DNA from 2 places in the Corynebacterium sp. LaCa_282 genome. Region 2 is predicted to be linked to the other one. Evidence: predicted binding sites of a transcription regulator. Region 2 holds the regulator's gene; the other holds the start of a gene.
The links. The regulator LexA, encoded in region 2, represses DNA repair genes until DNA is damaged. The targets are predictions, from matches to a motif close to CGAACANNTGTTCG.
Positions count from the first base shown of each region.

Region 1: a site for LexA is predicted at 2,762-2,775, ahead of ACP8KU_RS06885 (HNH endonuclease signature motif containing protein). Genes of this name have one in related genera too.

Region 1 is NZ_CP191095.1:1,470,726-1,475,911, reverse strand. It holds gene hutI (imidazolonepropionase) at 1-734, shown strand, start outside; gene ACP8KU_RS06890 (DEAD/DEAH box helicase) at 781-2,652, shown strand; gene ACP8KU_RS06885 (HNH endonuclease signature motif containing protein) at 2,800-4,038, shown strand; gene ACP8KU_RS06880 (hypothetical protein) at 4,047-4,490, opposite strand; gene ACP8KU_RS06875 (HNH endonuclease family protein) at 4,547-5,113, opposite strand; gene putP (sodium/proline symporter PutP) at 5,148-5,186, opposite strand, start outside.
Region 2 is NZ_CP191095.1:992,455-997,640, reverse strand. It holds gene hrpA (ATP-dependent RNA helicase HrpA) at 1-541, shown strand, start outside; gene nrdR (transcriptional regulator NrdR) at 734-1,192, opposite strand; gene ACP8KU_RS04640 (hypothetical protein) at 1,412-1,816, opposite strand; gene lexA (transcriptional repressor LexA) at 2,070-2,780, shown strand; gene ACP8KU_RS04630 (DeoR/GlpR family DNA-binding transcription regulator) at 3,263-4,045, shown strand; gene ptsP (phosphoenolpyruvate--protein phosphotransferase) at 4,125-5,186, opposite strand, start outside.

The sequences.
Region 1 (5,186 bases), 480 kb from region 2:
AGCACGTCGACGACGTGACCTTCCTCGGCGCCCACCTCGTGCCGCCGGGAGCGGATGCGGAAGACTACCTCGATGAGGTCGTCGGTCCGATGCTGGACGGCGTTGCAGAATACGTCCAGTGGATCGACGTCTTCTGCGAGCGCGGCGCGTTCAATGAAGAGCAGTCGCGCCGCGTTCTCGAAGCCGGTAAAAAGTTGGGCCTTGGCCTGCGCGTGCACGGCAACCAGCTTGGCGAGGGCCCGGGTGTTAGCCTCGCGGTCGATCTCGGCGCCGCCTCGGTGGACCACGTGAACTACCTGAGCGATAGTGACATCGAAAAGCTCGCCGCATCCGAGACCGTGGCCACCATGCTCCCAGCCTGCGATCTCTCCACGCGCGAGCCCTTAGCGCCTGGCCGTGCGCTTCTCGATGCCGGCGCCACCCTCGCCATCGCCTCCAACCTCAACCCAGGTACCTCCTATACCTCGTCGATGAATTACTGCGTGACCACGGCTGTCCTGCAGCAGCATCTATCCGTCGATGAGGCCATCCACGCCGCCACCACCGGCGGTGCCACGGCGCTGCGCCGCCATAATGTGGGCAACGGACTCGACCCGCAGGGCCGCCCCGCGAAGGGCACCCTGGTGGAAGGAGCTGCCGCTGACCTGCACGTGCTCGATGCTCCCAGCGCGGTGCACTTGGCCTACCGGCCGGGCATGCCGCTGAGCTACCGCACGTTCGTGGCGGGGGTATAGCGAGGAATGGAGTTTGCCGCCGGTATCGCGTAGGGTTGGACGAGCAATGAGCATTACCGATAACGCCACCGGCGGCGTAAACGAGCCGGAAGATTTTAATAAGTCGGAATCTCAGGACAACTCGCAAGGTGTCAACCAGGACACCAGGGCTGCGAATACTTCTGAGGGCACCGGCGCTGAGTCCAAGGACTCGGCCAACGACAACTCCCAGGGGTTCGAGCACCTCGGCCTGCCAGATAAAATTCTGCAAGCCGTTGCGAAAGTAGGCTTCACCACGCCGTCCCCCATCCAAGCAGAAACTATCCCGATCCTGATGGAAGGCCGCGACGTCGTGGGCCTTGCACAGACCGGTACCGGCAAAACCGCAGCCTTCGCGCTGCCGGTCTTGTCCCAGCTTGACCCGCAGGCGCGCCACCCGCAGGCGCTCGTCCTCGCGCCTACCCGCGAGCTGGCCCTGCAGGTTGCAGACGCCTTCCAATCCTTCGCGGAAACCCTCAAAGGCATCGAGGTTCTTCCCATCTACGGTGGTCAGGCCTACGGCATCCAGTTGTCTGGTCTGCGCCGCGGCGCCCAGGTCATCGTGGGTACCCCGGGTCGCGTCATCGACCACCTGGAAAAGGGTTCGCTTGACCTGTCCCAGCTGCAGTTCCTCGTCCTCGATGAGGCCGATGAGATGCTGAACATGGGCTTCCAGGAAGACGTCGAGCGCATCCTGGAAAGCACCCCGGACCGCAAGCAGGTGGCGCTTTTCTCCGCCACCATGCCTAACGCCATCCGCCGTCTGTCCAAGCAGTACCTGCACAACCCGGCGGAAGTAACCGTTAAGTCCGAGCGTCGCACCAACGACAACATCAAGCAGCGCTTCTTGCTGATTCCGCACCGCGCAAAGATGGATGCCTTCACCCGCATCCTCGAGGTCATTACCTATGACGCCATCATCGTCTTCTGCCGCACCAAGCACGAGACCGAGGAGGTGGCCGAGGCCCTGCGCGATCGCGGCTACAGCGCCGCTGCCATTAACGGCGACATCGCCCAGGCGCAGCGCGAACGCACCGTCGACCAGCTCAAGGATGGCCGCCTAGACATCCTCGTCGCTACCGATGTCGCCGCGCGTGGCCTCGACGTGGAGCGCATCACCCACGTGGTGAACTTCGACATCCCGAACGATACCGAGTCCTACGTGCACCGCATCGGCCGCACCGGCCGTGCCGGTCGCTCCGGTGAGGCAATCCTGTTCGTCACCCCGCGCGAGCGCCGCATGCTGCGCTCCATCGAGCGCGTGACCAACGCCCGCCTCGAAGAGATGGATCTGCCGTCCGTCGATGAGGTCAATGAGAAGCGCAAGGAAAAGTTTGCGCAGGCCATTACCCAGTCCATGGACAACAAGCAGGCCGATTTCTTCCGCAACTTGGTGCGCAAGTACTCGGAAGACAATGACGTCGCGATGGATGACATCGCCGCGGCCTTGGCCGTCATGCACCAGGGTGGCAAGAACTTCCTATTGGAAGACAAGCCTTTGCCCAAGCCAAAGAAGGACCGCCGCGATCGCGATGACCGCAAGCGCGACCGTGACTTCAAGGGTGGCGGCAAGAACCGCGGCGGCTCCAAGCGGCCGGATGGTGACTTTGAGACGTACCGGTTGGACGTCGGCAAGCGCCAGAATGTCCGCCCGGGTGCCATCGTCGGTGCAATCGCCAACGAAGGTGGCCTGTCTGCCAAGGACTTCGGGCGCATCACCATTGCGGTGGGGCACACGCTCGTGGACCTGCCGAAGAACATGGACCCGGCTGTGCTGGACCGCCTGAAGGATACCCGGATTTCTGGCCAGCTCATCAAGATTCAGAAGGATACCGGTCGCCCGCCTCGCCGTGATGGCGGCGGCGGTGGCCGCAAGCACGGTGGTCGCTTCCGCGACTAATTAAACCTCCAAAGGGCCTCTTTTTAGAGGCCCTTTTTTCATGCCCTGTGACCTGCGCTTTTACTATAAACGGGGGTAGCGTGTCGGGGCGGTTTTGTATGGTGTATGGCGAAAGCATGTTCTAGTAAATCTCTCGAAAGAAAGTCCATGAATGCGCCATATTATGCCAATACCAATCCAGAAAATTCTACCTCCCGTGCAGCTACGGAAATTAGGAAAGCGGAGTACCAGTTCTGGGAGAAGCTTCATCCTGGCTCAGATGACGATATCGAAATTATTAGCCAATCCCTGTCTGATTTAACCGGGGCGCGTCAGTCCCGCATTAGAAATATTATTTTCGCCTTCGAGCGATTAAAAGAGCTGCCGCGGCTGCGCGCTCGGCAAGAACAGCATTTCCATTTAGATTTAGACCGACTCACTACGATTGACCAAACCCTAGCCAAACTCGGCGCCATTGATGCGGAGAAGAAATTCACTATCGATGACGCCCTGACCAACTACTTGACCCCAACCCGTCCCAATCAAAAGCTGCCCTCGCACCGCAATCTCCGCCGCAAGCTGCGCGAGCTCATCGTGCGCCTCGATCCCTCCATTGCCGCGCGGGATCCGCGCCGCAAGCAAGCATATAGCGTTGAACCTACAGGCGGGGAGTGGGCCGCGGTTTGCCTGGACGTCGGGTTGGAAACCGCGGAGATAATCGACCACAATATTCGGGATATCGCTACGGACAAGGACCTCACGATGGCTGAGGCCGCAGTGGAGCTGCTGACTGGAAAGGCGCAGGCGAAGGCCAAGGTCGTGTTGAATATGTATCGCTGCGACCTGCCGGATGCGCCCGCGTTTGTACAGAACTTAGGCTGGGTATCGCCGGAGACCGCGGATGACCTACAGGCTCGCGCGACAACGACAAGGGATATGGAGAAGGCCGGTCAGGCGGAGAGCCCGAATTATGTGACTCCGCCAGATATCCGGGCGTTTGTAGAGGGCTTGGATGGCACGTGCCGGTGGCCAGGCTGTACGCGGCCGGCGGTGGCGTCCCAGATGGACCATCGGCACGACTTTGCAGATGGTGGGCCGACCTCGGCGGCAAACCTCACTTGCCTGTGCCAGCACCATCACAATATAAAGACCGATGGGAGGGCGTTTTATATCAAGGACCCGATAAGTGGGGACATCGTCTGGCTTTTCGATGACTCTACGTGGGTCTACGACTCCGCGAGCGGACCGCTGGCGCCGAAGAACCGCAGGTGGGCGCAGACGGTAGCGCAGGCCACGCAGAAGCGGCGGGAGAATGCGCACGCAGATGCGCAGCAACTAAAAGAAGAGCTCAGAGAGGAGTCCACGCATGAAAAAGGGGACAGCGATGACACTGTCCCCGGAGAGTAAATGGCTTCCTAGATGTACATCAGGATAAGGCAGATGATCCACAGGAGGTTGAAGACGCCGCCGAAAGCGGACAGGGACTTCTTGATGGAGCCCAGGTTGGCGGTATCGCCGGATTCTAGGGCTGCCTGCGCCGTGCGCTGCTTAGGGAGGATGAGGAAGAAGAGCAGGCACCACGCGATGATGGCCACGAGGATGGCGATGTGGAAGTTGACCTGGCTCTTGAAGGTTTCAATATCAGACAGGAACACTGCAAGGCCAAGGACCGGCACGAGGGCGGAAATGTAGCCGTAAGTGTTGGTGATGTTGTGCAGGTTGCGGGCGGCGCCGAGGGCAGTCTTATCGCCCTGCGCTGCGCCCTGCAGCTGGGTCTGGTAGATGGAGGTGGAAATGCACACGGGGCCGAGCAAAACGATGGCCGCTGCCACGTGCAGGAAGATGAACAAAGTAGTCATGGAGGATGCCCTTCAGTTAAGAAAAGTTGCCTTGTTCACCCTAATCAATTTAACTGCTAGAAATCGAACCGACATTGCCTTCTCATTGCACGGACATCCGCGCGGGGCAACGGTAACTCGTACTTGCGCGCGATTTTTGCGAGGCGCCGCGAGTAATCGCAGCGGTTAGCGGGCGGTAACCACTCAGAGGGGAGGGAATCAGACTTTTCCTGATTGAGCTTCCGGCTGGTCGCCACCAAGTTGAGGGGATCGTTGGCAAAGCGGATCTTGGTGTCTTGGTCCCACTGTGCGGCACCCATGTCAAAGGCGGCAGAAAGTGGGAAGATGTGGTCGACCTCAATAGAGGAGGTGGCTGAAATCATCTCGCCCGCGTAGGGGTCATAGAGCGTGCCGGATTGCGGCCGGCAGTCTGCGAACGCCTCGCTGGCTTGGTTCTCCATGATGGCCTCACGCGTGGTGCATGCACCGTTGGGCTGCCAACCGCCGAACTCGTCGCGGTCGTAGCCCTGCAATTCCGCGCGGGATGGAACGGTGGAGACATCAAAACGCGGAAAAGGCCACGCATACCATGCGATAACGAGAGCGGTTATGCATGATAGCGCGGCCAGGTAATAGGACTTCATGTCCTATTGGACTCCGCGAGGTGCGGGAAGGTTCCTACTTGTTATCGGAAACCTTTTCTGCTGCTTCCTCGAA
Region 2 (5,186 bases):
AATCCGCGACCTCATGCTCGAGGCCGGCGGCCCCGTGCGCTCGCCAGAGGCATTTTCCGAGCTCAAAGATACCGTGAAACCGCAGGTTCCCGGCCGCGTGCGGCAATCAATAGTCTCGATCGCGCCTGGCTTGGCTGAGTACTCCAACCTCCGCGCCGAACTTTCCCAGTGGGACGGTCCCGCCATCGACGATATGGAAAAGCAACTTAATTTCCTTCTTCCACCGAATGCCATCACCGTGCACGGAGCCACGCACCTGCGCCACCTTCCCCGCTACATCCAGGCAATGCGCATCCGTCTGGAGGACATGTCGCTCGATCCGGATCGCGATGCCGACCGCCAGGCCGAGGTCGATAATGCCAAGGCCTACCTGGCAAACCGGCTGCGCAACCTTCCCGCGGGTCGCGAAAAGACACGCGAGGTCAAGGACATCCACTGGATGATCGAGGAATTGCGGGTCTCGCTATTTGCCCAGCGCCTCGGCACGGCGCACGCGGTGTCCCTGCGGAGGATCCAAAAGGCAGTGGATAAATTGCGCTAGTCACCCCAACCTCACGTTCCCGCCGCCCGGCCGGCCATACCTAAGCTAAAAATCTGCTTACTCGGCCGCCGGCGGCGTAAACATTGGGCAGGCCCTAACGAAACGATGCACCCAAAAGGCCAGTTAAGACTGCTTCGATCCTGCGCAGGAACGGCTGTATAACTGCTGAGAAATCGTCCTACACTGCGCAGTTTAAAGGTCCCCGCGATCGCGCCGCCGCATCAAACGAATCTCCGATTCAAAGTCATCCGCGCTCTCGAATGATTTATACACCGAGGCAAAGCGCAGATATGCGACCTCGTCTAGGTCACGCAGTGGCTCGAGAATCGCTAGCCCGATTTCGTTGGCGTTTACCTGCGAGGACCCGTGCCCCCGCACCGTTTCCTCAACCTCTTGGGCCAGCTTTTTTAAGGCATCATCGCTAACGTCGCGACCCTGGCATGCGCGCCTAACGCCCCGAATGAGTTTATCCCGACTAAATGGCTCAGCGAGTCCATTTCTCTTAACAACCAGCAGTACGGCCTTTTCCACAGTGGTGAAGCGTCCCTTACAGGAAGCACACTCCCGCCGGCGCCGTATCGATGCGCCGGCATCAACCACGCGCGAGTCAATAACGCGGGATTGTTCGTTATGGCAAAACGGGCAGTACACACTAGTCCTTTCGCTAATTTAGCTTCTCGGTTTAGTTTACCTCCCACGCCCAAGCCAAAAACCTGACACCATTGCGCCAGACTCCTCCTACTCGCGTGCCTGTCTCCGTGAAGCAAGCGGGCCTATATCCGGCCGGGAAGACGAGCTGCTGTCTAACAAGGCCCGTAGCATATAACCCTGAAGTGCCTGCTTTAGTGGCCTGCTTTAGTACACGCAGCACTACTGTCCGATCGCTGCTTCTACTTGCTGTACCGAAGCGCCAGGATCAGTCGGCGTTTCAGCGCTCGTACCCATCAGCCCGCCGGCAACCGTGCCGAAAAATACGGCAGCACCAAATACTGCACCGAGGAGGTAATTCTTGCGCGAACTATGCGCATCGTCTTCTTCCATCGGCCTGTTCGCGAAATCAGGTAAGGAACGTTCATCAGTCCACGTATTCGAATAACCTTCACGGTTCGTTCGATATACGGAATTTAAAGTCCTGATTTCCCCCTTTTCGGAAGGAGAATGCTGCACGCCCCAGCTTTGATCATCAATATCCCAAATAGCGGCTGAAGGGACGATCTGTGGACGTGCCGCGCGCTGTTTGACCATGTTATTGCGAGAGTGAAGTAGTTGAGACATTGCTTTCCTTTCGACGACCGCCGTAAGTCTAAAGCGGCCCCTTGACACAACAAGAGCTCAATGTCGCTCCTGTGTTCGAGATTGTTTCTATGTTCGATTTATAGCACCACTTCGAAAACCTGTCCAGTTTTTCGCGTAAATCTCGAACGCTTGTACTTTTCGTGCTACAAATGAGTTATGGCACGCAGGTGTCACCCAGTCCCTTTTCAAGCTATGAACGCAGAACCTCAGACCCCTTAGCTAGGAGCCGCACATGGGCCGCAAGAAAGCAAGCACCGCAAAGAACGATTACGCCTCCCTTTCCGAAAGGCAACGCCGCATCCTTAACGTCATCAGCGATGCAGTGATGCTCCGCGGTTACCCGCCCAGCATCCGCGAAATTGGTGACGCCGCCGGCCTGCAATCCACCTCGTCCGTGGCCTATCAGCTCAAGCAACTGGAGGAAAAGGGCTTCTTGCGCCGCGATCCCAATAAACCCCGCGCGGTCGACGTACGCCACCTCAACACTGACGACGCCGAAAAGAAGCCGGGCCGCAAGGCTAAGGACGTCCCCGATACCTCTGCCCGCGGCCCTGAAGAGTCTGCCGCCGTAGCTTATATTCCCGTCGTTGGCCGCATCGCCGCCGGTGCACCAATCACTGCAGAGGAAAATATCGACACGTATTTCCCCATGCCAGACGAGGTCGTCGGCGGAGGAGAGCTTTATATGCTGCAGGTCGTGGGCGATTCCATGCAGGATGCCGGCATCCTCAACGGCGACTGGGTCATCATCCGGTCGCAATCGGTGGCTGAGGAAGGCGAGTTTGTCGCCGCGCTTCTCGATGGCTCCGAGGCCACCGTCAAGGAATTCCACCGCGATTCCTCTGGCGTATGGCTCCTTCCGCACAACGATGCCTATCCGCCCATCAACGGCGATGATGCGGAAATTATGGGCAAGGTAGTATCCGTCTTCCGCAAACTCTAGGCCCCAGCAAGCTACTTTAATCAAGCCGCACGCGAGTTTTCGCCTGCGGTTGTTGTCGCCACCGGCACTCTGCGCCCGCTTTCTTGAAACCCGCTCTTTGCACTTCGTACGCTGCCCTGTTCCCCGCGTAGGGAGCAGGGGCATACGAGTTTTAACGCATTCCACGCCTGTTCTCCCTCGCAACCACGCCCTAAAAGCCAACTTAAGCGCGCGGGACTTATTGAAAAAGCACCCCCGAAATAACGGATCCGTAAGTTAAGCGCTACTAGGGTTGGCTTTCAACTAGGGCAAATAAAGCTGACTGACCTGCGCTTTTATCCCAAACCAGACAACAGCGCACATCTTAATTTTTGTTTTCGTCCGATTACCGCCGAATTTTGACACAATGGAGGGAGAAATCCCACATCAGTTAGCTTTCACCGAGCGCCTGCATTCGCAGATGGAGTAACCGCCCGGCCGAAGGCGAGGAGCAAGGAGGGTCCGTGTACGCAGAGGAGCGACGCCGCCAGATCGCATCCCAAACTGCAGTTGAGGGTCGCGTTAACGTAACCGATTTATCAGAGCGTTTCGAGGTGACTGCTGAAACCATTCGGCGCGACCTAGCCGTACTGGATCGTGAGGGCGTTGTCCACCGCGTTCACGGCGGCGCCGTGGCTTCGCAAGCCTTCCAGACCGCGGAGCTCACCCTCGATACCCGCCAGCGTTCCGCATCTGGGGCCAAGGCCGCCATCGCGCACGCCGCGCTCGACTTCCTTCCCCCTGGCGGCGGCAGCATATTCCTGGACGCCGGCACCACGATTAATACCTTTGCCGAGCTCATTAGCCAGCAATACCCGCAGGCGCAGTTCAATATCGTCTCCAATAGCCTGCCCATCGCACTGTCGCTAGCCAATAGCGGCGTTCCCGATGTCCAGCTCCTCGGCGGGACCGTACGCGCTATCACCCAGGCCGTCGTCGGCGATACCGCCCTGCGCACCATGGCGCTCATGCGCGCCGATGTCGCCTTCATCGGTACCAATGCGTTGACCCTCGATCACGGCTTGTCGACAGCCGATTCCCAAGAAGCAGCCATCAAATCCGCCTTCGTCACGAATGCCCACAAGGTCGTGGTCATGTGTGATTCCAGCAAATTGGGCAACGACTACCTGGTGAGCTTCGCCTCCATTGCAGATATCGATGTCGTCATCACCGATTCCGGCGCGCCGGAATCCTTCGTCGATGCCCTGCGCGAGCGAGAGATCGATGTCGTGCTCGCCAGCGAATAGCTCCAGCATGCGCACGACTTCGCCCTCCCTACCCCGGTGCCATTTCTCACCGAGGCAGGGAGGGCGAGACCTTTTGCCGTTAGTTGAACTTTTCTATCTGCTCCATCGCTGCGGCGCGGGCGGCGGAGGGGCCTTCGGAGTTGAGGGCGGCATCGGCAAGCTGCTGGCACTGGTCAAAGGTCAGCTCGGCCAATTGGGCACCAACGCCGGCGACTGCGGTCGATGCAGCAGACAAGGAGTTGACGCCTAGGCCGGTCAATACGCAGGCCAATAGCGGATCGGCCGCGGCCTCGCCGCACACGCCAACCGGTACGTTGTATTCGTGCCCCGCAATGCAGGTGTGCTGGATAAGCCGCAGCACGGCCGGCTGCCAGGGGTCGGTGAGGTACGCAAGCTGCGGTGACAGGCGGTCAGCGGCCATCGTGTACTGGGTGAGGTCATTGGTGCCGATGGATACGAAGTCCAGATGCGGCATAATCTTATCTGCCATCAGCGCTGCTGCGGGCACCTCAATCATCGCGCCCGCGGTCAGGCCGCGCTCCCGGCACAGCTCCGCAAACCACTGGGCTTCCTTCGACGTCGCCACCATCGGTGCCATGACCCAGGTTTCGGCATCGTCGCCGCGGGACTCCGCGGCCTGGGCGATGGCGTCCAACTGGCGCGTCAACAGGGACTCGTTATCGCGGGCAATGCGCAGACCGCGCACACCCAACGCCGGGTTCTCTTCAGATGACAACGTGGCATAAGAAATCGGCTTATCGGAGCCAGCATCCAAGGTGCGCACCACGACCTTGGAATTGGGGTAGGCGTTAAAGACCTTCTTGTAGATTTTTGCCTGCTCGTCAACGGAAGGCTCCTCGCTCGCGGACAGGAACGACAACTCCGTGCGGTAGAGGCCAATCCCCTCTGCCTGCGAGTCGGAGGCAATGCGGGCGGCGTTGCCGTCGGCCACGTTGGCCAAAAGCTGCACGCGGTGGCCGTCCTTGGTTTGCGCTGGTCCAGTCCATTCGGCAACGCGGGCGGCGCGCTCGCGGTATTCCGCGACCGCCTTGGTGGATTCTTCCTCGTCCGCACCCAGCGTCACGGTTCCAAGCGCACCGTCGACGAAGACCAGCGTGCCGCTTTCAATCTCCCGCAGCTT